2 regions of the Burkholderia sp. BCC0397 genome follow, and region 2 is predicted to be linked to the other one. Evidence: predicted binding sites of a transcription regulator. Region 2 holds the regulator's gene; the other holds the start of a gene.
The links. The regulator FNR, encoded in region 2, switches genes on or off when oxygen is low (the NO sensors DNR and NnrR bind a similar motif). The targets are predictions, from matches to a motif close to TTGATNNNNATCAA.
Positions count from the first base shown of each region.

Region 1: a site for FNR is predicted at 2,911-2,924, ahead of adhP (alcohol dehydrogenase AdhP). Genes of this name have one in related genera too.

Region 1 covers NZ_CADFDL010000006.1:155,507-165,285, reverse strand. Annotated here, with positions in the region: gene HWX03_RS20210 (sialidase family protein) at 309-1,754, shown strand; gene adhP (alcohol dehydrogenase AdhP) at 1,824-2,852, opposite strand; gene HWX03_RS20200 (TonB-dependent receptor) at 3,267-5,345, shown strand; gene otsA (alpha,alpha-trehalose-phosphate synthase (UDP-forming)) at 5,900-7,306, shown strand; gene ftsH (ATP-dependent zinc metalloprotease FtsH) at 7,479-9,443, opposite strand.
Region 2 covers NZ_CADFDL010000022.1:70,473-80,251, reverse strand. Annotated here, with positions in the region: gene HWX03_RS36015 (GMC family oxidoreductase N-terminal domain-containing protein) at 1-930, opposite strand, end outside; gene HWX03_RS36010 (helix-turn-helix domain-containing protein) at 1,106-2,074, opposite strand; gene HWX03_RS36005 (hypothetical protein) at 2,278-3,066, opposite strand; gene HWX03_RS36000 (aldo/keto reductase) at 3,229-4,176, opposite strand; gene HWX03_RS35995 (LysE/ArgO family amino acid transporter) at 4,525-5,145, opposite strand; gene HWX03_RS35990 (LysR family transcriptional regulator ArgP) at 5,256-6,149, shown strand; gene fnr (fumarate/nitrate reduction transcriptional regulator Fnr) at 6,198-6,944, opposite strand; gene HWX03_RS35980 (universal stress protein) at 7,048-7,515, opposite strand; gene HWX03_RS35975 (DUF3005 domain-containing protein) at 8,000-8,407, opposite strand; gene HWX03_RS35970 (hypothetical protein) at 8,686-8,919, shown strand; gene epsC (serine O-acetyltransferase EpsC) at 9,056-9,779, shown strand, end outside.

The DNA.
Region 1 (9,779 bases), on a different contig from region 2:
CTGTTACAAAAAACCGTCTGTCGCGCGGCATTCGAATCGCCTACATTGCAATCCACTTCGACACATTCGCCGCATGCCCGGACCGGCTTTCCCGTCGGGTCGACATCGCAGACACACCCGACGAGCAATGAAAACGAAGAGGCGTCTTAACCGAAGCGCTGGCGGCATCCAGCGCACGCGGATGGCGATGACCGAAGCGGCATGCTGAACGGCACGTAACGACGTGTGCGGCACGATTGGCCGCGCGCCGGCTCGCGTTGTCTCGTCGTGCCCCGTCATCGCATCCGCACCTCACCGAGGAGTCGTCCATGCGACGCATGATCGTGTCCCATCCGCTTGTCACCCGCCTGTCCGCCGCGATGGCGCTGGCCGCCGCTGCCGCGGCGCACGCCGAGCCCGTCGTCGTGTCCGGCCCGAGCCCGTTCGCCGCGTGCACCATCGGCGGCCCGGGCACCAACTACGTGAATGCAGAAGTCGAACCGTGGCTCTCGGTCAACCCGGCGAACCCGAACAACATGATCGGCGTGTGGCAGCAGGACCGCTGGTCGAACGGCGGCGCCCACGGGCTCGTCGCCGGCTACACGTTCGATGCGGGCGCAACCTGGGCGCGCACGCCGCAGCCGTTCAGCGCCTGCGCGCCGGGCGGGCTCAAGTACGAGCGCGCGTCCGATCCATGGGTATCGTTCGGGCCGGACGGCACCGCGTACTCGGTGTCGATCTCGTTCAACCAGTCGAACAACGCCAACGCGGTCGGCGCGTCGGTCTCGACCGACGGCGGACAGACCTGGAGCAGCCCGGCCGTGCTGATCGCGAACGACGAACCGACGACGCAGTTCTTCAACGACAAGGAATCGGTGACGGCGAACCCGGTGAAGGCCGGCACCGCGTATGCGGTATGGGACCGCCTCGAGTTGCCGAACGGCAACCCGTATGCGAACCTGCACACGGCGGCGTACCGCGGGCCGACGTTCTTCTCGAAGACGGTCGACGGCGGCAAGACGTGGAGCCGCGCGAAGGTCATCGTCAACGTGCCGTCGCGTCAGCAGACGATCGGCAACCAGATCGTCGTCGATCCGAAGAGCGGCACGCTCTACGATTTCTTCGACCTGATCCAGCCGCCGTTCCGCAAGGCGGCCGGCAAGGTCGCGTTCATCAAGTCGACCGACGACGGCGCGACGTGGACCAAGCCGCAGGTGATCGCAGGACTGCAGACGGTCGGCGTCACGGATCCGAACACCGGCGAACCCGTACGCACCGGCGACATCATTCCGGAACCCGCGATCGACCCGGCCTCGGGGCAGCTCTACGTCGTGTGGCAGGACAGCCGCTTCAACGGCGGCACGTACGACGAGATCGCGATATCGACGTCGAAGGATGGCGGCGCGACCTGGAGCGCGCCGCAACAGCTGAACACGCCGACCGGGCGCCCCGCGTTCAATCCGTCGGTGCGCGTCGACAACACGGGGGCGGTGATGGTCACGTACTACGACTTCCGCGACCTGCAGGCCGGCAACACGACGACGCTGCCGACCGGCTTCTGGCGCAAGATCTCGCATGACGGCGGCACCACGTTCGCCGACGAGCGGCGCGTCGGCGGCCCGTTCGACATGAAGCTCGCGCCCAACGCCGAAGGGTTCTTCATCGGCGACTACCAGGGGCTCGACGTCCTCCCGTCGTCGTCGTTCCATCCGTTCTTCGTCCAGACCAACGCGGGCAACCTGACGAACCGCACCGACGTGTTCTTCGCGCCGTGACGCGAGGATGACCGTCACGCCGCCGCACGACGCCATGCGTCGCGTGGCGGCGTACGCCTGTTCAGGGCGTCAATGCATGTCGGTCAGCACGATGCGTCCGTCGACCTTCCCTTCCCGCAGCTTCGCGAATACGTCGTTGATGTTGCCGAGCCGGTCGCGGTGGATGTGCGCGCGCACCAGGCCGTCCGCCGCGAAATCGAGCGACTCCTGCAGATCGCGCCGCGTGCCGACGATCGACCCGCGCACGGTGATGCCGTTCAGCACGGTCGAGAAGATCGGCAACGGGAAATCGCCCGGCGGCAAGCCGTTGAGCGCCACCGTGCCGCCGCGCCGGACCATCCCGAGCGCCTGCGCGAACGCGCTGCGCGACACGGCCGTGACGAGCACGCCGTGCGCGCCGCCGATTTCCTTCTGGATCACTTTCGCGGGGTCGTCGGCCGACGCATCGATCGTCAGGTCCGCACCCAGTTGCCGCGCCAGCGCGAGCTTGTCGGGCGAGATGTCGACGGCCGCGACGTGCAGGCCCATCGCACGCGCATACTGCACGGCCACGTGCCCGAGGCCGCCGATGCCGGAGATCGCGAGCCACTGGCCCGGGCGCGTGTCGGTGACGCGAATGCCCTTGTAGACCGTGACGCCCGCGCACAGGATCGGCGCGATCTCGTCGAACGCCACCTGCGCGGGCAACTGGCCGACGTAATCGGGATCGGCCAGCACGTATTCCGCGTAGCTGCCGTTCACCGAATAGCCGGTGTTCTGCTGCCCATGGCACAGCGTTTCCCAGCCCGTGCAGCAGTACTCGCAATGGCCGCAGGCCGTGTAGAGCCACGGCACGCCGACGCGGTCGCCCTCGCGCACGTGCGTGACGCCCGCGCCGACCGCCGCGACGATCCCCACGCCTTCATGGCCCGGGATGAACGGCAGCGACGGCTTGACGGGCCAGTCGCCGTCGGCCGCGTGCAGATCGGTATGGCAAACGCCCGACGCCTTGATGTTGACGAGAATCTGGCCGGGCCCCGGTGCGGGGATCGGGACTTCCTCGATGCGCAACGGCTCGCCGAACGCGTGTACCACGGCCGCTTTCATGGTCTGGGTCATGCGTTGCTCCTGTCTGGTCGATGAGCAACCCAGTATCCGGTTTTGGAATCGGAGCACGTTGATACGCGTCAACGCATCGGGACGCATGCAACGGTCGACGCGGCTTCGCCACGACCGGCGTCGTTTGACGCGCAAGCGCGAGCCGGCAGTTGCACGCCGCCCCGCCGCTCCCGCGGCCCTTTCACCGATCCGACGGAAACCCGACGGGATCCTGCCATTCGGCTTGGAATTTGAGATGATATAACATATCATCTCGCGAGCTCGTCCGCCTGACGCCGTTCCAACCCAGGTGGCCGCGCGTCGCCGAGCCATGTTCCAACGGGTCATTGCGCGTCATTGACGCAACAATATATCGTATCTAGCGGTGACCCGCATCGCTCGTTATCCGATCCGATTCCAACCGATTCACCGACCATGCGCGACCTCCCTCGCTTACCGCTTCGCCCGCTCTCGTCCCTGTCGCTGATGCTGTTCGCCGCCGCCGCCCACGCGCAGACCGATGCGCCCGCCGCGTCCGGCACGCCGGCCGCCGCCCCGCTCGCCCCGATCTTCGTGACCGCGAACCCGCTCGGCGACACCGAACTGATCGCACCGACCGTCCAGCTTTCCGGCGATGCGCTGACGCGCCGCCAGGCCGATTCGCTCGGCGAAACGCTCAACGGGCTGCCTGGCGTGTCGACCACCACCTACGGGCCGATGGTCGGCCGTCCGATCATCCGCGGGATGGACGGCGACCGGATCCGGCTGCTGCAGAACGGCGTCGCGGCGTATGACGCGTCGTCGCTGTCGTACGACCATGCGGTGCCGCAGGATCCGCTGTCGATCGAGCGCGTCGAGATCGTGCGCGGCCCGGCCGCACTGCTGTACGGCGGCAACGCGGTGGGCGGCGTGGTCAACACGATCGACAACCGGATTCCGCGCGAAGCGATCCAGGGCGTGACCGGCGCGCTCGACGCGCGCTACGGCGGCGCGAATTCCGTGCGCGCGGGCGCCGCGCAGGTCGAAGGCGGCAACGGCCGCTTCGCGTTCCACGTCGATGCATTCGATCGCGAAACGAGCAAGCTGCGGATTCCCGGCTACGCACGCAGCAGCCAGCAACGCGCGATCGACGGCCCCGACACGCCGCAACCGGAAGGCAACGTGCCGAACAGCGACGGCCGCGTGCACGGCGGTGCGGTCGGCGCGTCGTACACATGGGCGGACGGTTTCGCGGGCCTGTCGTACAGCGGCTACGAATCGAACTACGGCTCGGTCGCCGAGGACGACGTGCGGCTGCGGATGCGCCAGGAACGCCTCGCGCTCGCGTCCGAGGTACGCAACCTGAGCGGGCCGTTCACGAAGCTGAAATTCGACTTCGCGTACACCGACTACCGCCACAAGGAAGTCGACAACGGCGAGACGGCGACCACCTTCCGCAACCGCGGCTACGAGGCGCGCATCGAGGCGCAGCACCGCAAGATCGGCCCGTTCGAAGGTGCGATCGGCGTGCAGTTCGGCCAGAACACGTTCTCCGCGCTCGGCGACGAATTGCTCGTGCCGTCCACGCGCACCAACAGCGTCGCGCTGTTCGGCCTCGAGGAATGGCAGGTGGTCCCGGCACTGAAGCTGAGCCTCGGCGGCCGCTTCGAGCACGTGAAGGTCGATCCCGATCCGGCCGGTGTCGAAAAATTCGCGGGCGCGCAGCCGCGCGACTTCAACGCCGGCAGCCTGTCGGCCGGCGCGCTGTTCTCGCTGACGCCCGTATGGTCAGTCGCGGCGAACGTCGCCTACACCGAACGCGCGCCGACCTTCTACGAGCTGTATTCGAACGGCCCGCACGATGCGACCGGCCAGTTCCTGATCGGCAACCCGAACGCGTCGAAGGAAAAGGCCGTGTCGACCGACCTGTCGCTGCGCTATGCGAGCGGGCCGAACCGCGGCAGCGTCGGCGTGTTCTACAACCGCTTCTCGAACTACCTGACCGAGTACAACACCGGCCGCGTCGTGGACGGCGACGGCGAGCCCGTCGCGCCCGGCACCGACGGCTCGCTCAACGAGGCGATCTATCGCGGCGTGCGCGCCGAGTTCTACGGCATCGAGCTGGACGGCAAGTGGCGTGCCTTCGCGCGGCGCGGCCACACGGTCGATCTCGAACTGACGGCCGACTACACGCATGCGCGCAACGTCGACACGGGGCAGCCGCTGCCGCGCATCGCGCCGCTGCGCGCGACGCTTGCAGCCGACTACGGTTACGGCCCGTTCGGCGCGCGTGCGCAGGTCACGCATGCGTGGTCGCAGCATCGCGTGCCCGACAACGACTTCTCGACGGACGGTTACACGTCGCTCGGCGTGATGGTGACGTACAAGTTCCGCATGGGCCCGACGCACTGGCTCGCGTACCTGCGCGGCGACAACCTGACGAACCAGGAGATTCGCTACTCGACTTCGGTCGTGCGCGGCTTCGCCCCGCAAGGCGGCCGCAGCGTAATGGCCGGACTGCGCACCACGTTCTAACCCCGGTACGGCTCGCGGCCCCCCGCCGCGGGCCTCTTACCGGCGCGAATCCGAGCCGGGTGACGATCACCGATATTCACCGGCATCGTCGAAGGCATCGCGCTCCAGACCAACAACGCGCCGCGTGCAACCGGCGTATCCAGCCTCGAGAATCGCTCCAGCCGATGCGATGCGATGCGCATGCCGTCATGCACGCATACGCATCGTCAGCACGCTCACGCGCGATTCGCCCCACTCGCCGCATGGCCTTGCGCACATTGCATCGCAGCGCGGCGCAAGTTTCGGTCCCGCTCGGGCATCGCCCGTTGCCGCACCGCCGCCATCGATACCGCGCGACCTGCCCGCCCGCATCGTCCGTCGACACGGACTTTTAAAACGCACGAATGACGAGTATCCTAAAAAGAGCACTTTTCGACCGGACGGCGAATCGCGTGCCCTGACTCCCGTCCGATCGCCCTGCGGCCCCGTCGTATCGCGCACCGCGCGCCGACGGCGGCGTCTGCCTCTCGCGCCCTGGCCGCACGAACCTTCCCCAACAATCTTCAGGAGAGCTGGTGAGCCGACTCGTCGTCGTATCCAATCGCATCGCAGATCCCCGTAAAGCCGCGGCCGGCGGCCTCGCCGTAGCCGTGAAGGACAGCCTGCAGGAAACCGGCGGCGTCTGGTTCGGCTGGAGCGGCAGGCTACGCGGCGGCGACGATCAGCCTCCACATGGCGACGACGTGCAGATCCAGAACGTCGGCGGCATCCAGCTCGCGACGGTCGATCTCGATCCGCAGGATTACGACGCTTACTATCTCGGCTACTCGAACAACGTGCTGTGGCCGGTGTTTCACTACCGGCTTGATCTCGCGCAGTTCGACCGGCGCTTCGCCGACGGCTACCGACGCGTGAACCAGCTGTTCGCGCGCAAGCTGCGCACGCTGCTGCGGCCCGACGACACCATCTGGGTCCACGACTATCAGCTGATTCCGCTCGCGGCCGAGCTGCGCGCGATGGGCTGCACGAATCCGATCGGCTTCTTCCTGCACATCCCGATGCCGCCGCCGCCGATCATGGCCGCGATCCCGGAGCACGAATGGCTGATGCGCTCGCTGTTCGCGTACGACCTCGTCGGCTTCCAGACCGAATCGGACCTGCTCCACTTCGAGCATTACGTCGAAGCGGAAGCCGGCGCGGCGCGGCTGCCGGACGGCCGGCTGCGCGCGTTCGGCCGTACGCTGTCGGCCGGCGCGTTTCCGATCGGCATCAACGTCGACGAATTCGAGTCGCTCGCGCGCGATCGCGACGGCATCGACATGTTCGATCGAATGCGCGACGAATATTCGCGCCGCCAGTTGCTGGTCGGGGTCGACCGGCTCGATTACACGAAAGGGCTGCCGCAGCGCGTGCATGCGTTCCGCGAACTGCTCGAACAGTATCCGGAGAACCGCGACCGCGCGACGCTGATCCAGATCGCCGCGCCGAGCCGCGAGGATCTCGGCGCCTACGACGACCTGCGGCGCGAGATGGACAGCCTGTGCGGCGCGATCAACGGCGACTACGGCGAGCTCGAATGGATGCCGATGCGCTACATTCACCGCACCGTCGCGCGCAAGCGCCTGCCGGGCCTCTACCGCGCGAGCCGGGTCGCACTCGTCACGCCGCTGCGCGACGGGATGAACCTCGTCGCGAAAGAGTTCCTCGCCGCGCAGGACGCGGCCGACCCGGGCGTGCTCGTGCTGTCGCGTTTCGCGGGCGCGGCCGAGCAACTGAAGTCGGCGCTGCTCGTCAATCCGTACGACACGCAAGGCACCGCGCAGGCGATCCAGCGCGCGCTCACGATGCCGCTCGAAGAGCGCCGCCAGCGTCACGCTGGGCTGATGGCGATCGTGCGCAAGACCGACGTGCACTGGTGGCGCACGCGCTTTCTCGCAGCGCTCACGGAAGCGGCCGAAGTGGCGGCCGCGACCGAATCCTGACGCGCTGACGCGCATTCACGCCGCCGTGGTCTCGTCGTGCAGTGCATTCCGCACGACGCCGTTCAGCCGACACGTGCGCGTCGCTCATGGCGACTCCGTGGCGGAAAAGAAGAAAAAGAAAGCACGGCGTCGGGATATCGACGCGCGCCGGCCGCCGGTTCGCGCAGCGGCTTCAGCGATCGCGTTCGTGCGGCCGGCCGTACGCGACGAAATCGCGCTCGACGGTGGAGGCCTGCTCCGTTTCGATCGCGCCGGCATCGTCGCCCGGCGACGACGAAGTGAATGAAGACGGTTCGATGCGCCCATCGATCAGCGCCTGCAGCGCATCGCGTTCGAGCACCTCGCATTGCAGCAGCCGTCGCGCGATGCGTTCGAGCGCGTCACGGCGTTCGCCGAGCGTCGCCGCCACGCGCGCATGCGCATCGGTCAACAGCGTACGCACCTCTTCGTCGATCATTCGCGCGATGTGCTCGCTACAGCGGCGGTCGCCCGCATGCCACGCGCCGGGCATGCCCTGGTGCGCGTCGCCGTCGTCGAACGTCGCGAGCCCGATCTTCTCGCTCATCCCGTACTGCATGACCATGTGGCGCGCCATCGCGGTCGCGCGTTCGAGGTCGTTCTGCGCACCGGTCGACACATCGGCGAACACGAGTTCTTCCGCCACGCGCCCGCCGAGCAGCGCATCGATCCGGTCGAGCAGCTCGCTGCGGCGCAGGACGTAGCGATCCTCGGTCGGCACCTGCTGCGTGTAGCCGAGTGCGGCGACACCGCGCGGAATGATCGACACCTTCTTCACCGGGTCGCAATGCGCACGGCTTTCCGCGACGAGCGCATGGCCGGCTTCGTGATACGCAATCGTCAGCTTCTCCTGCTCGTTCATCACGCGGCTCTTGCGCTCGAGGCCCGTCAGCGCGCGGTCGATCGCCTCGTCGAAGTCGGCCATGCCGATCGCCGGCTTGCCGAGTTCGGCCGCATGCAGCGCGGCCTCGTTGACGACGTTCGCGAGATCGGCGCCGACGAAGCCCGGCGTGCGCGACGCGAGCTCGCCGAGGTCGACTTCGGCCGCGAGCTTCACGCGCTTCACGTGCACGCCGAGGATCTGGCGGCGGCCGTTCACGTCGGGCCGGTCGATCGCGATGTGACGGTCGAAACGGCCCGGCCGCAGCAGCGCAGGATCGAGGATCTCGGGCCGGTTCGTCGCGGCCATGATGATCACGCCAGAGCCGGCCTGGAAGCCGTCCATCTCGACCAGCAACTGGTTCAGCGTCTGTTCGCGCTCGTCGTTGCCCGACATCGGGCCGACGCCGCGCACCTTGCCGAGCGCATCGAGCTCGTCGACGAACACGATGCACGGCGCCTTCTGCTGCGCCTGCTCGAACAGGTCGCGCACGCGCGCGGCGCCCACGCCGACGAACATCTCGACGAACGCCGAGCCGCTGATCGAGAAGAACGGCACGGCCGCCTCGCCGGCCACCGCGCGTGCGAGCAGCGTCTTGCCGGTGCCCGGCGCGCCGACGACGAGCACGCCTTTCGGAATCTTGCCGCCGAGCCGCTGGTAGCGATCGGGATCGCGCAGGAACGCGACGAGCTGCTGCAGTTCGGCCTTCGCTTCGTCGATGCCCGCAATGTCGTCGAACGTGATGCCGGTTTCCTGCTGCACGTACACGCGCGCGCGGCTCTTGCCCATCCCGGTAAAGTCCTGCAGCCCGCCGCGCCTGCGCAGCATCATGTTCCACACGAACACGAGCAGCATCAGCGGCAGCAGCCACGACGCGAGCGACGTGATCCAGCCGGTGTCGGGCGTGCCGTGATAGCGGATGCCGGCGGCGGTCAGCGTGTCGATCAGGTGTTCGTCGGTCACGCGGCTGGTCGTGAAGCGCCACGGCGTGCCGGCCTGCTGCACGACCGCCGCGTCGGACGCCGGCAGCATCGCGCCGGCCTGCGGCATCTTCAGCGCGCCCGAGATCGACGCAGGGCCGACCTCGAGATCGTCGACGAGCCGCGCGGCGACGAGCCGGTGGAAATCGCTGTACGCGATCGGTGTCGACGTCGGGTGCAGCATCAGCAACTGCGCGGCGAACAGCACGAAGAAGCCCGCCGCGATCAGCAATCCCGGGTAGTCGAATTTCCTGTCCATGGCATCGGGCCTGCCGTATCTGCTGCGCGGCGTGCGCTCACGCCGGCACGCGCGCGCAACCGGTACGCGGCGGCCGCCATGCGAAAACGGCATGCATCCACACCATCGTCGCCTCGCTGTCTCGCGTCGTTCGTCGCATCGATGCCGCTCGGCAACACCGTCGCCAGCGTTGCCGGGCGATCCTCGCCCGGGCGGCACGCCGCGACGCACCGCCCCTGATTCCAGTCTAGTTCGCGCACGGGCGTCGCGCACCGCTCGCCGTGCGAGAGTCGAATCGTCCGACGAACGGCTTTCATCTGCCCCCTTGCCGCGTTATAGTCGCGTTCATGACATTTT
Region 2 (9,779 bases):
CTCGCCGAGCAGGCTGACGGGCGCATCGCTGCGGCCGTAGATCGATACTTCGAGATGGTCCTGATAATTCGCGCCGACTTCCGGGCTGTCGTGCAGCACGTCGATGCCGTGCGTGTGCAGGTGCGCGCCGGGGCCGATGCCCGACAGCATCAGCAGCTTGGGCGTGCTCAGCGCGCCGGCCGCGAGCACGACGTCGGCGCGCGCGGCGGCCGATCCCGCCGCGCCGCTCGCGGTGCGCCATTCGACGCCGGTTGCGCGGCGGCCGTCGAACCGGATGCGCGTCACGCGGCAGCCGGTCAGCACGCGCAGGTTCGGATCGGCGATCGCGTCGGCCAGATAGGTGGCCGCGGTGCTGCCGCGCTGCCCGTCGAAGATCGTCGTGTGATAGAAGCCGACGCCATGCTGCGCGGCGCCGTTGAAATCGTCGTTGTACGCGATGCCGGCTTCTTGCGCGGCCTTCACGAACGCGAGGCTCAGCGGATGCCGGAAGCGCGTGTCGCCGACCTTCAACGGCCCGTCGGTGCCGTGGTACGGCTCGGACAGCCGCAGATGCGATTCGGCGCGCTTGAACACGGGCAGCACGTCGTCCCAGCCCCAGCCGGCGCAGCCGAGCGCGGCCCAGTCGTCGTAGTCGTCGCGCGTGCCGCGCACGTACAGCATCGCGTTGACCGAGCTGCCGCCGCCGAGCGTGCGGCCCTGCGGCACGTAGGTCCTGCGTCCCGCCGCGCCGGGCTGCGGCTCGCTTTCGAACGTCACCGTGCGCTGCGTGCCGAGCACGCGGATGAACGTCGCCGGAATCCGGATGAACAGGCTGTCGTCCTTCGGGCCGTCCTCGAGCAGCAACACGCGCCGGCCGGCCTTCACCAGCCGGTGCGCAACCGTGCAGCCGGCCGAACCGCCGCCGACGACGATGTGGTCGTACGTCTCCATCCCGCTTCTTCTCCTTGCTGTCGGGCGGCGGAACGCATGCCGCCGCGCAGGAAGTCAGCTTAGCGAGCGGGCTGCGGCCCCATTTGACCGGGGCGGACGCCGTGCTTGCCTCGCCGGGACATCGCGGCGAGTGGCGGTGTGAGCGGCAGGAAGCGGCAGGGAGCGGGAACAGCCGCTAGCGTGCGTCGGCCGGCGCGCGCGTGTCGCTCGGCGTCTCGCCGAACCGCGCGCGATAGCTGCGGCTGAAGTGCGCGCTGTTGTTGAAGCCCCAGCGGAACGCGATCTCGCTGACCGTCAGGTGCTTCAGCGACCGGTCGCGCAGGTCGGCGCGACAGCGTTCGAGCCGCCGCGCGAAGATGTAGCGCGTGAGCGGCATCCCCTCGATCTCGAAGATGCGCGCGAGCTGGCGCGGCGACAGGTTGATCGCGCGGCTGACCGACCGGCTGTCGAGATCGTCGTCGGCGAGATGGCTGTCGATGAACGCCTTCGCGCGCGACAGCGTGTGGACCGTCGACTTCGTCGGCGATGCATCGCCGTCGCGCAGCCGCAGCATCGACTGAACGAGATCGAGGATCGCGGCGGCGCGCCGTTCGCGCGCGTCGGGCGTCGGCTCCTGCGGCGCGGCGAGCAGCGCAACCACCTGCCGCACGGCCCACGACGCGAGCCCGTCGCCGCGGTCGATCTTGACGAGGCTGCGGTAGCGCCACGGGCCGACGCGCGCTTCGAACACGTCGCGCGGCACGTCGAGCACGGTCATCGCCATGTCGGCGGGAAAGCCGTGACCGTACGGCATCGACGTGTCGTACAGCACGAGGTCGCCGGGCCCGTGCTGCATGCAGTCGACGTCCTGGAACGTATAGCCGTGCCCTTCGTGCATCAGGCAGATGAACACGGCGTCGCGCTGGTCCGCGTGAATGTTGTGCGGCGTGCGCACGACCGCATGCCGGTTCGCGACGATGTCGCATGCGCGGAACAGCCCGAGATCGCGTTGGCTCAGCGACGCATCGATCCCTTCGGACGATTTTCCGCTGCATTCGATCCGCACGAGCGTGCGAGCGACATGGTCGACCCAGAAGTCGACGCGCTCGGCGCCGCGTACGGCGCGCGTCGAGATCGTGGCGATCTCCGTGCTGGTGTCCGGCATGACGTTCTCCCGATGACGGCCCGAGCGGCGCAGTCTCGGGCATGCCGAACGCCGCGGTCAATCCGTGAAAGACCCGGGGCACGCGCGTGACGCGCTTGCAGCGGGGCGCGGCGGGCGATGGCGCGGGCGATGTCCGTCCCGGTCAACGGAAGCGGCCGGGCGAGTCAAGACACGTATGCGATTCCGGGGTAAGCGCTGCCGGCTTACTTCGATGAAGACGACGGCAGCCCGAGCGAAACGTTCTCCTGATAGCCCATCTTGCCGCCGCGAAACTCGACGCTCACGTGGCCCGGCGGCTGCGTGCCGCTGACGTTCGCGTAGATCGACGTCATCACCATCCCCGCGTCGCAGTCGAGCGCGATCGTACGATCGACGCGCCCCGTCGCGATGTTCACGGCCCGCAGCGACTGCATCGCGATGCCGCACTTGTCGGACAGCGCGTAGACGCCGACCAGCATGTGCGTCTTCGTGCGATACCACATCGGGATATCGATGCTGCCGTCGAGTTGTAGGTGCTGCGTGTCGGTGTCGTTCAGCCGGCCGACTTCGTTCAGCGTGACCGGCAGCGTCTTGCGGCCGTCGTCCCACGTGCCGGTCGCCGTTTTTCCTGCGACGTTCAGCGCGATCGGGCAGGGCTTCGGCCGTGACGGCGAGGCGGCCGGGACGACCGGCGAGTCGGCGTTCGACGCGGGCGACGAGGCTTCGCACAGCGTCAGGCGGCCGTCGGGCGCGCGGTGGCCACGCAACGGGATCGGCTTGCGATGCGCGTCGTAGTAGTAGCTGCCGTCGATGCGCGAGCGGCCCGCGTCGTTGTGGTTGAGGGTGTCGTAGGTCTGCACCGACACGTGTACCGGCGCATTGCCGATCGTGCCGGTGTAGTTCGCGATTTCGTACCAGCCGGCGAAGGACACGGCTGGTGCGCAGGCGAGCAGCGCGGCGATCGTTGCGGCGAGCGGACGGGAATAACGGGGGCGGCGGGCAGTGTGGATCATCGGCGGTCTTTTATGTGTGGTGCAGGTTCGGCGCGAAGAAGCCCGGTCGCGCCGCGCGGCCGTCGGATGCCCGCCATTGTATCCATCCACCCTGCACGCATCGCAGGCAGGCCGTCGAACCGCAACGCAGTTCACCCGGCCTGCTTGCCAACGCCACGGACGTCAGGGCGCGCTGGCTTCGTCGATCTGGCGGATATCGTCCTGATCGAGCGTGACGCGGATCGCTTCGCCGAGCAGGGCGAGCTGCGCAAGCGACGTCGCGCTCGCGATCGGCGCGGTGATCGTCGGCCGCGCGATCTGCCACGCGAGTGCGATCGCGGCCGGCTGCGTGCCGTGCTTCGCCGACACGGCGTCGAGCGCCGCGAGGATGCGCAGGCCGCGTTCGTTCAGATAGCCGGCGACGCGATCGCCGCGCACGCTCTTCTTCAGGTCGGCCTCGCTGCGGTACTTGCCCGACAGGAACCCGCTCGCGAGCGCGTAGTAGTTGACGACGCCGAGCTTCAGGTCGCGCACGACCGGCTCGAGATCGCGTTCGTAGCCGGCGCGGTCGAGCAGGTTGTATTCGGGCTGGATGACCTGGTAGGCGGGCAGCCCGTCGCGTGCGCTGATGGCGGCGGCTTCGCGCAGGCGTGCGCCGCTGTAGTTCGATGCGCCGATGATGCGCACCTTGCCCGCGTCGATCAGCGTTTGATACGCGCCGAGCGTTTCTTCGAGCGGGGCCGTGTCGGCCAGGTCGCGGTGCGAGAAATACAGGTCGATGTAGTCGGTCTGCAGCCGGCGCAGCGAATCGTCGACGGCCTTCAGGATGTTGTCTTTCGACAGCCCGGCGCGTGCGTCGAGCAGGCCGACCTTGGTCGCGATCACGACCTGCTCGCGCTTGCCGGAGCGCTTCAGCCACTTGCCGATGATCGTTTCCGATTCGCCGCCGTGGTTGCCGGGAACCCAGGCCGAATAGACGTCGGCCGTGTCGATGAAGTTGATGCCGGTGTCGGCGAGCGCGTCGAGCAACGCGAACGATGCGTTTTCGTCGACGGTCCAGCCGAAGACGTTGCCGCCGAACGCGAGCGGCGAAACCTGGATGCTGGAGGTGCCGAGGGTGCGATGTGCCATGTTCCACTCCGATAACTGCAGATAACGGGATTGAACTGCGGGATGGGCCGAGGCGATTGCGGCGGGACGGCAGGATGCGCGGTGCGGTTCCGCCGTTGTCGCGGGACACCGGACATTCTCGCCGATCGTTTCGATTCGTGCAGGCGGAGTGATGCCGCGATGGTGGACGGCTTGCGGCAGATGGCGGATACCGTGTCCGCTGCGTGAGCATGCCGTGCGGCTGTGTTCGATCGGGAGCGAATTTTTGCGGCGGGGTGTGCGACGGAAATCAGGCAAGTTGCGCTGGCGTGGCGCCGACGCGGAGGGCAAGCCGGGCGGCAGGCGGCCGCCCGTGCGCAGACGGGTCCGTCAGCGCAACTGCACCGCCGCGAGAAACAGCACCATGCTGCCGATCGCGCCGTCCAGCACGCGCCACGCGACCGCCTTGCGGAACCACGGCGCCAGCAATCGCGCGCCATAGCCGAGCCCGAGGAACCACACGACGCTGGCCGTCATCGCGCCGATCGCGAACGCGAGCCGCCCGCCTTCCGGCTCGCGCGCACCGGCCGTGCCGATCAGCAGGAACGTGTCGAGATACACGTGCGGGTTGAGCCACGTGAACGCGAGCGTCATCAGCACGATCGAGAGCGCGCTCTGCGGCGGCGGCGCGACCGCGTCGCCGCGGACGTCGAGCGTGTCGTGGCCCGGCTTGAACGCGCGGCGCAGCGCGTTGATGCCGAACCACGCGAGATACGCGAGGCCGACGTACAGCACCGCATGGACGAAGGTCGGATAGCGTTCGACGAGCACCGATGCGCCGCCGACGCCCGCGCCGATCAGGATCATGTCGGACACCGCGCACAGCAGCACGATCTTGCCGACATGCGAGCGCATGATGCCTTGCCGGAGCACGAACGCGTTCTGCGCGCCGATGGTGACGATGAGCGACGCACACAGTGCGGCGCCGTGGGAAAAAGCGAGCCAGTTCATGATGAGGGACAGCCGTGGAAGCAGTAGACGAATGAATCGGGTAGCGCTAGTCTGCGATCGGCAGGGGAATAAGAGAAGCTAAATCACCTAATGCAGATTAAGGAAATCTAATGCTCGACTACGCGTTGCTCGATGCCCTCGCGGCCGTGATCCGGCACGGTTCGTTCGAGCGGGCGGCCAAGGAGCTGAATGTCACGCCGTCGGCGGTGTCGCAGCGCGTGAAGCTGCTGGAGGAGCGGGTCGGCAGCGTGCTCGTCAAGCGCGGGCAGCCGTGTGTCGCGACCACCTCGGGCGCGCTGCTGTGCCGGCATACCGAACGCGTGCAGTTGCTGGAAGCCGAACTGGGCGGCCGAATGCCCGCATTGCCGGGCCAGATCGCGAGCGCGTGGCCGACGTTGCGCGTGGCCGTCAACGACGACAGCGTCGCGACGTGGTTCATCGACGCGGTCGGGCCGTTCTGCACGGAGCGCGAGACGCTGCTCGACCTCGTGATCGACGATCAGGATTACACGGCCTCGCGCATCCGCGACGGCAGCGTGCAGGGCGCCGTGACCGCGCAGGCCGAGCCGATCCAGGGATGCCGGTCGGAGCGGCTCGGGCGGATCCGCTATCGCGCGGTGTGCTCGCCGGCGTTCTACGCACGTTATTTCGACGCGGGGATTACGCGCGATGCGCTGCGCCGCGCGCCATGCGTGATGTTCAATCCGAAGGACGGCTTGCAGGCGCGCTTCATTCGGCGCGTGACGCGCGCGGATCTCGATCCGCCGCAGCACTGGATACCGCACGTCGCGGGCTATCTGCGCGCGTGCGAAACGGGATTGGGATGGGGGATGTGCCCGGACCGGATGGTCGACCGCCAACTGGCGGCAGGTGAATTGATCGACATGTCGCGCGGGCGAACCATCGACATCGATCTGTACTGGCAGAGCTGGCGTCTGTCGATCGGCTGGCTCGACGATTTCAGCGCGGCGCTGAAGGCGCGTGCCGCGCTGTTTCTCGATTGACCGGCGAGGTGATGCAAGCGGCGTGCGACGGGCGCGCGCCGTGCGGGGTCAGAGGTGCTGCAGGCCGTCGAAGTCGACGATCTGCACGTGGCGGCCCTGCATTTCGATCAGGCCGCGCTTCTGGAATTTCGACAGCGTGCGGCTGACCGTTTCGAGCGTCATGCCGAGATAGCTGCCGATGTCCTCGCGCGTCATCCGCAGGTTGAATTCCGACGGCGAGTAGCCGCGCTTCAGGTAGCGCGACGAGACGTCGAGCAGGAAAGCGGCGACGCGCTCTTCGGCATTCAGCGAGCCGAGCAGCATCGTTTGCGACGTTTCGCGCACGATCTGTTCGCTCATCAGCTTGTGCATGCGCAACTGCATCGAGCCGGCTTCCGAGCATAACGCCTTGAGCGCGCTGTACGGAATCACGCAGACCGAGCTGTCTTCCAGCGCGACCGCGGTGCGCGGATGCGTATCGTCGCAGATGCCGTCGAGGCCGAGCGCTTCGCCGGCGAGGTGCAGGCCCGTGACCTGTTCGCGGCCGTCGTGGCGCGTCGCGACGGTTTTCAGCGAACCCGAGCGCACCGCGTACAGGTTGTCGAATGCGTCGCCTTCGCGGAACAGCGCTTCGCCGCGCTTGACCGGGCGTGCCGCGCAGATGACCGACTCGAGGCGGCTGAGCGCTTCGGGCGCCAGGCCCTGCGGCATGCACAGATGCCGCATCGCGCACGACGAGCAGTGCGGGGCCTGACGGGGAGCCCAGCTAGCGGCATGGGGCGTGGCGGCAGGGCGGGTGGCGACGGGCGTCAGCATGATCGTTTACTCCGGCGTTGAATCGACGAAATCATTGTCCCACCGCAAGTTGCCGCTGTCGGGTGACAAAACGTCGCGACCGGCCGCGCCTGCCGAACGCCGCTCAGGCAGCCGGCTCGTCCGCGTTGGCGGCCGCCGGAATCAGCAGCACGGGCAGCGTCGCGTGGCGCACGCACTGTTCGGCGATGCTGCCGAGCACGAGGCGGCGGAAGCCGCGGCGGCCGTGCGTGCCGAGCACGAGCAGATCGGCGCCGAACGCTTTCGCGCCATCGAGGATCAGCGACGATACGTCGTTGAGCGACGTCGCTTCGTTCAGCCGCGTTTCGCCTTTCACGCCGGCGGCCTGCATCAGCTTCGCGAAATCCTGCGCGAGCGTGTTGCCCTGCGCGACGAGCTGATCGCGCAGCACGGACGGATCGTAGCCGGGCACGTTGTAGTAGATCGCGGCGTTCTCGACGACGTAGAACGGCTGCAGCTCCGCGCCGTGCGCTTTCGCGAGCGTCAGCGCGGCATCGAACGCATGGCGGGACGTGTCGCTGCCGTCGACGGCAACCAGAATACGTTTGTACATAGTGTCTCCGAGTGGCGGGTTGAAACGAAGTCGGCCGGATGGCCGATCGGGCTGAGCAATGCGCGATGCTGCGAGGCAGAGTAAACCAACGGGCACGATCGTGCAGCGAGATACCCGCCGTGCCGCGCAGCCGCGCGATTTCTGTGGATGACGTGCGTGGCCATGCGCGCGACGCATGCTGCATTGCGCGATGTGCGTCGTGTGTTCGGCGCGCGCATCGACCCGGCACGGCAAGCAAGTCGATGCGCCTCACGTATCGCCATTCAATCGCAACTGCGCCGTGGCGCCATGACTTCGGTCAACGCATGTGCGTCGATGCGATGCACGGCATGCATGACGGCGAATGCCCATGCCCATGCGCGGAGTCATTCGCTCCGGCACCGTGCGAGCGAGTATCGGTGCGCGGTTGAATCGCGCGCGCCGATTCACCGTCATCGACCCATGGCGATTCCCAAACGAACGATCGATTCAAACGCCGCGCCGGCTATCCCGGCACGACCGTCAACTCGATGATGCGCTCCGGCCGGCGGCTGTGGCCGGGCCAGTACGCGCTGCCGTACATCCGGTGAACGGGACCGAACGGCGCGTCGCCCGCAGGCGGCGCGGCGAAGCCTTTCTCGATCACCCTGTAGCCGGCGCGCAACGCGAACATCGGATGATTGCCGTCGGGGCGGCTGTCGAACCCGGCGAGCCCGTCGCCGGCTTCCGGCATCGCGTTGACGAGCGACGCGTTGCTGCGCGTGATCTGGTCGGGCGAAATCGGCCCGGCCCCGGCGAGGCGCGACGCTTCGCGGTTCTTGCCGTCGGTGTCGACCGTGCTGTCGTGCGTGTCGTCGTTGTCGAGTTCGATGCTGCGCGGATGCGCACGCGCGGTTTGAGCGGATGATTCCATCGCGGCTCTCCTGGCGGCGACACGCTCCGGATCGAAGCAAATCCCGTTCCGGGCACGACGGGAAAAGGCGCGCGGGCGATCGCCGCGGTCGCGCGACGCGCACTGATTTGTCATGATTTATTTCAGCTAGAAGACGCGTTTTCTACAGAGTATGATTCTTTTCCTGCGAAGCGGCGACAGGGGATGGAGTCTCGCCGCCTCTGCCCGCGCCGGGGCGCCGCAGCACCCTTAAAGACGGGTAGTGAACAACAAAGCAAGGGACTAGAGGTGGCGGATTCATGCAAGCGACTACTGCCTTCACGCACCGCGGTTATCTGTTGAATTGCGCGCCCGCACGCGCCAGCGACGGTTCATTCAAGCCCTATGTCGTGATCTCCCGATCGAGCGACGGGGAGCTCGTGGCGAACCGGTTTTTTCCGATCGAGCTCCAGTTCAACGACGAAGGCGACGCGATCGCGCACGCGCGCGACTGGGCCGTGCGCTGGATCGACGCAAGCAGCATCTCGAAGTGAGCCGTCGTATTCGAACAGCGTCGGCCGTCCGGCCGATCCCCGGGGGGCCGCTCCCCGACAAAAAACGCGGTAATCTTGCGGAACCCGTCACTTTATTAGCGGCCGTGCAACCGAGCGCGGCTGCCCGCATTGGCTTATGTCGACATCACCCGCCCGTCAGTGGGGCCTCGAAGAAATCGTCGCCGGCTTGCGCGAGTCGCGCGAGGAACTCCATCGCACGCGCCATCCGCGCGGCATTCGCGAACTGCCGTCGCGCGATGCGATCTGCAAGATTGTGACCGGCCTGCGCGCGTCGATGTTTCCGACGCACTACGGCGCGCCCGACCTGACCGACGAAAGCGTCGACTACTACGTCGGCCACACGCTCGAAAGCACGCTGCGCGTCCTGTCCGAGCAGATTCGCCGCGCGCTGCCGTTCCTGCCCGAGCATGTCGATACGCCGTTCGCCGAGCTCGACGAACGCGCGTTCGAGATCGCGCGCGAATTCGGCCGGCAGTTGCCGGCGATCCGCGCGCTGCTCGTCAGCGACATCCAGGCCGCGTACGCGGGCGATCCGGCCGCGCAGCACATCACCGAGATCCTGCTGTGCTACCCCGGCGTGCTGGCGATGATGCACCATCGGCTCGCGCATGCGCTGCACCAGCTCGGCGTGCCGCTGCTCGCGCGCTTCATCAATGAAATCGCCCACTCGGCGACCGGCATCGACATCCACCCCGGCGCGCAGATCGGCCCGAGCTTCTTCATCGACCATGGCACCGGTGTCGTGATCGGCGAAACCGCGATCATCGGCGAGCGCGTGCGCGTGTACCAGGCCGTCACGCTCGGCGCGAAGAGTTTCCCGGCCGATGGCGAAGGCGCGC